Regions from separate parts of the Streptomyces sp. NPDC094448 genome, predicted to be linked through region 1. Evidence: riboswitches for the same ligand, from Rfam matches in the RefSeq annotation. Region 1 holds a riboswitch; the other holds the start of a gene.
The links. Region 1 has a riboswitch for cyclic di-AMP ahead of ACIQ9E_RS03320 (peptidoglycan DD-metalloendopeptidase family protein). Riboswitches for the same ligand answer to the same signal wherever they lie in the genome.
Positions count from the first base shown of each region.

Region 2: it holds a riboswitch for cyclic di-AMP, as region 1 does, so the genes downstream of both, ACIQ9E_RS23065 (M23 family metallopeptidase) here and ACIQ9E_RS03320 (peptidoglycan DD-metalloendopeptidase family protein) in region 1, are expected to answer to the same signal.

Region 1 covers NZ_JBIWGU010000001.1:813,541-815,734, forward strand. Annotated here, with positions in the region: gene ACIQ9E_RS03315 (tyrosine-protein phosphatase) at 1-692, opposite strand, end outside; cyclic di-AMP (ydaO/yuaA leader) riboswitch at 1,151-1,302, shown strand; gene ACIQ9E_RS03320 (peptidoglycan DD-metalloendopeptidase family protein) at 1,308-2,194, shown strand, end outside.
Region 2 covers NZ_JBIWGU010000011.1:300,804-302,997, forward strand. Annotated here, with positions in the region: gene ACIQ9E_RS23060 (PP2C family protein-serine/threonine phosphatase) at 1-947, shown strand, start outside; cyclic di-AMP (ydaO/yuaA leader) riboswitch at 1,253-1,398, shown strand; gene ACIQ9E_RS23065 (M23 family metallopeptidase) at 1,410-2,194, shown strand, end outside.

The sequences.
Region 1 (2,194 bases):
TGCAGATACGCCGCGCGCGCGTCGAACAGCGGACTCAGCAGCTCCATCACCTCCGGCGACATGCCCTCCGGGGCGTCCTCGGCCCGGCGCACCCGGTAGCGCCGGTGCGGATCGTTCGACTTCAGATAGTCCGCCTCGACGGCCTCCCGCTCCACACCCACCGCGAGCAGGGTCACCGCGATCGACAGCCCCGCCCGGTCCTTGCCCGCCGCGCAGTGCATCAGCGCGGGGACGCTGTCCCCGGCCAGCGCGTGCAGCACCCGGCTGTGCTCGGCCGTCCGCCCGGTGATGATCGCCCGGTACGAGTCCACCATCCGCTGCGCGGCCCGGCCGTCCGCCAGCAGGGACCGCAGCTGCGGCAGATCGCCGCGCTGCACCACCCGCCAGAACTCGGCGCCGTCCGCCGGGTCGCTCAGCGGGAGGTTGAGATTCCGGACCCCCGGCAGGGTCACGTCCGGGCCCTCCAGGCGGATATCGGCGGCATTGCGGAAATCGAAGACCGTATGCAGTCCGAGACCGGCGAGAAAAGCGGCGTCGCTCGCGGTGGCATGGGCCAGATGGCCGCTGCGGTAGAGCCGTCCGGCGCGCACCGCACGGCCGTCGGCCGTCGGCAGCCCGCCGAGGTCGCGGAAGTTGCGGATCCCGGCCAGCTCCGGCTCGGTCGACGGGACCTGCGGCACCTGCTGCGTCACAACGGCTCCCTGCACAGTCACGGCCCGTCGGCGCCGGTCGCCGACGGTGGCATGACCCCGACGATACGACATTGATTCCTCAGGCAATCATTCCGTCGGACCGTCTGCCGACGTCCGAGGGGTGATTGACGTCCGCGCGGTGAGCGACTGCCGAATGAACAGCCTCTGTCCCCTATGTCCGTCATGGACTCTTCGTTCGAACATGCCCCGTCTCGTTGGGGGATGGGGGGTGGTTCATGAGCAGGATCACATTCGTGACGGTGTGTGGCGGTGGCCCGGGAGGGGCATACGGGCGTCCGGCGGGAGTTGACGGAGCGGCACCCACGGAGGGTCACCGCCACCGGCCCGTCCTCAAGATCGGCTCCGCCCGCCCTGGTGCGAGTGGCTTGTTCCCGCTCTTACGGCCGGTTTACGGTCACCGCAATCCGGGCGGACCGCCGAATCCTGCCGCCGTCCGGAACCCTTCACCCGAAGCACGTGGCAGGAGCGGGGGACCCAGGTAGTCCGCCGGACGGGAAACCGTCCGGCTCGGGGTGAAGTCGCGCCGTGCGCGACCGGGCACCTCCCGCCCGAACCCGACAGCTCACCTCGCAGGCGCCGGAGAGGAAACGCGCCATGCCCGCAAAGGGTAAGCACCGCCGTCCCAAGTCCACGGTCATCACCCGTGGAATCGTCGCTGCCGGAACCGGCGGCGCCGCCATCGCACTGCCCCTGATCGGGGCCACCGGCGCCCATGCCGCCGAACAGGCCGCGCCCGCCGCCCCGGCCGCCGCCGTTGCCCCGGCCGCCGCCGTCGCCCCGGCCGCCGCGCCCGCCGCCGCTGCCGGGAAGCCCGCCGGATCCGCCACGTACATCGTGGTGGCCGGGGACCATCTGTCCAAGATCGCCTCGGAGCGGGACGTCGAGGGCGGCTGGCAGCAGCTGTACGCGGACAACCGTGCCGCGGTCGGCGACGATCCTTCCCTGATCCACCCCGGCCTGAAGCTGGTGCTCGACGGCAAGGGTGCCGAGCGCGCCCCCGAGGCCCCGGCCGCCGAGAAGGCCGGGCAGAAGGCCGCCAAGGCGGCCGAGCCCGCGGAGAAGGCGGCGCAGGCGGTTGAGAAGGGTGAGCGGGCCTCGCGCGACGGCGCCCGTCCTGCCGCCGCTGCCCCGGCCCCGGCCGCCGCCGAGCCCGCCGCCCCGGCGCAGCAGGAGCCCGCCCCGGCCGCTCCCGCCGCACCCGCGCCCGAGGCCGCCTCCGGCGTCTGGGCCGCCCCGCTCGCCGGCGCCCAGGTCGGCACCCCGTACCGCGCCTCCGGTGCCATGTGGTCCAGCGGCTACCACACCGGTGTCGACTTCGCGGTCCCGACCGGCACCTCCGTCCGTTCCATCGGCCCCGGCACGGTCGTCTCCGCGGGCTGGGCCGGCGCGTACGGCAACGAGGTCGTCGTCAAGCACACCGACGGCACCTACTCCCAGTACGCCCATCTCTCCTCCCTCTCCGTCTCGGCGGGCCAGTCCGT
Region 2 (2,194 bases), on a different contig from region 1:
CCCTGGCGCTCTTCATCAACCGGGTCATCACCCGGAGCAACGAGAAACTGGCCTCGGCCCGGGTGATCGCCGAGGCCGCGCAGCGGGCCGTGCTGCCCACACCCGCCGAGGAGATCGGCGGGCTGCGGATCGCCGCACGGTACGAGGCGGCGCTCGCCGACGCCTTCATCGGCGGTGACCTCTTCGCCGTACAGGACACTCCGCACGGTGTTCGGCTGGTGGTCGGGGACGTCCGGGGCAAGGGGCTGGGGGCGGTGGAGGCCGTGGCCATCCTGATCGGGGCCTTCCGGGAGGCGGCCGAGCGGGAGGCCTCGCTGGAGTGCGTCGCGGACCGGCTGGAGCAGGCGCTCGTCCGGGAGGCGCTACGGCGCGGAGCGGGCGATCTCGACGATTTCGAGGGGTTCGCGACCGCCGTGTTCGCGGAGATCCCGCGGGGCCTCGGGGCCGTACGCCTGCTGAACCGGGGGCACCCCGAGCCGCTGCTGCTCCACGCCGACGGGCGGCTGCGCATGCTGCCGCCGGACGAGGCGGCGCTGCCGCTGGGCATGAGGGAGCTGGGGAACTGGCCGGGGCGGGCCGAATCGCATCCGATGCCCGACGGGTCGACCCTGCTGCTCTACACGGACGGGCTGTCGGAGGCGCGGAACGCGGCCGGGGTGTTCTACGACCCGGAGGAGCAGCTCGGCGGGCGGGCGTTCCCGGGGCCGGGGGAGCTGCTGGACGCGCTGGTGGACGACGTACGACGGCATACGGGCGGCGGATCGACGGACGATATGGCGCTGCTCGCGGTCACCCGCCCGAACGGAGACGGCGGTCCGGGAGGCCCCGGAGGCCAGGGAGGTCAGGGTCTCGGGGGTCCGGGCGGTTTCGGCGGGGCCCGCGAGGCCGGGGCGGCCGGGGCGGAGGGCAGGTCTTCGGAACAGTCGCCCCTCCGGCCCGATGGATAAAGAGTTGACCAACGATTGGCCAAGTGCTGGGGGCTATATGCCATTGCACTGCCGTTTTCTGCACGGTGCGTGATCGAACCGTCGCTGTCGCCATAACATCTGACGAACCATCAGGGGCGCGGAGGGGGCGGAAGGGCCCTGAAGGGGCCTCAGAGGCGGGTAACTCGCCCGATTTGAAAGCCTTCTGTCCCGGTTGATTCGCCGTCCGGGTTTAAGGATCATCAGGAACACTTGGAAAACATTCCCGGTGTCTATTAACGTTCGATAACGCAGCGCGGTCGTCCCAGTCGCCGTCAGGGCGGCTCCGTGCTCATGCGCCGAATCCCGCAAGGGAACCGGGGAACCACTTCTTGGGGTGAATCGGATGCCTCCGCAGCCTGCGGAGACACCGTAGGAGACCTTCCTGCTCCGAACCCGTCAGCTAACCCGGTAGGCGAGAAGGAAGGAAAGGAGTACGCCTCAGTGGCGTCCAACAGTCCTGCCCCGCAAGCCCCTGCCGGGCCCGGGTACATGAGCAACGGCACCCGCTTCGGTGAAGACGGTGGTGCCGAGCCGGCCACCGGCGAGTGGAACCCCAGCGCGGAAACGCTTCTCCCGAACCGTGGCCGCCACCGCGTACTGCGTCAGCAGCGCCGGGCCTTCGCCCGCAGCTCCACCGTCCTCGGTGTCGGTGTGATCGCCGCGGTCGGCGCGGGCGGCATCGCCACCGCGCAGGACAAGGCCCCCATCACCATCTCCCTCCCCGACGGGCTCGGCGGCACCGAGGACGGCGCGCAGAACGCCGGCCTCGCCACCATGGGCGACACCGTCACCGAGACCGCGACGGGCGAGCAGTCCGAGGCCGACGGCAACGCGGGTGAGGCGCTGCGCTCCCGGATCCTCCAGCAGGCCGAGCAGCAGCAGGCGCAGGCCGAGGCGGAGCGCCGGGCCGCGGCCGAGAAGGCCGCCGCCGAAGCCGCCGCCGCGGATGCGCTGAAGGCGTCCGCCGACGCCAAGAAGAAGGCGGACGAGGCGAAGAAGAAGGCCGCCGAGGAAGCCAAGAAGAAGGCGGAGGCCGAGCGTCTCGCCAAACTGGCGAAGAGCTTCGCGCTCCCCACCTCCTCGTACAACATCACCTCGACCTTCGGTTCGTCCGGCGGACTCTGGTCCTCCGGCCAGCACACCGGTCTCGACTTCGCCGCCCCCGCGGGCACCCCGGTCAAGGCCGTGGGCGCGGGCACCGTCAAGTCCGCCGGTTACGCGGGCTC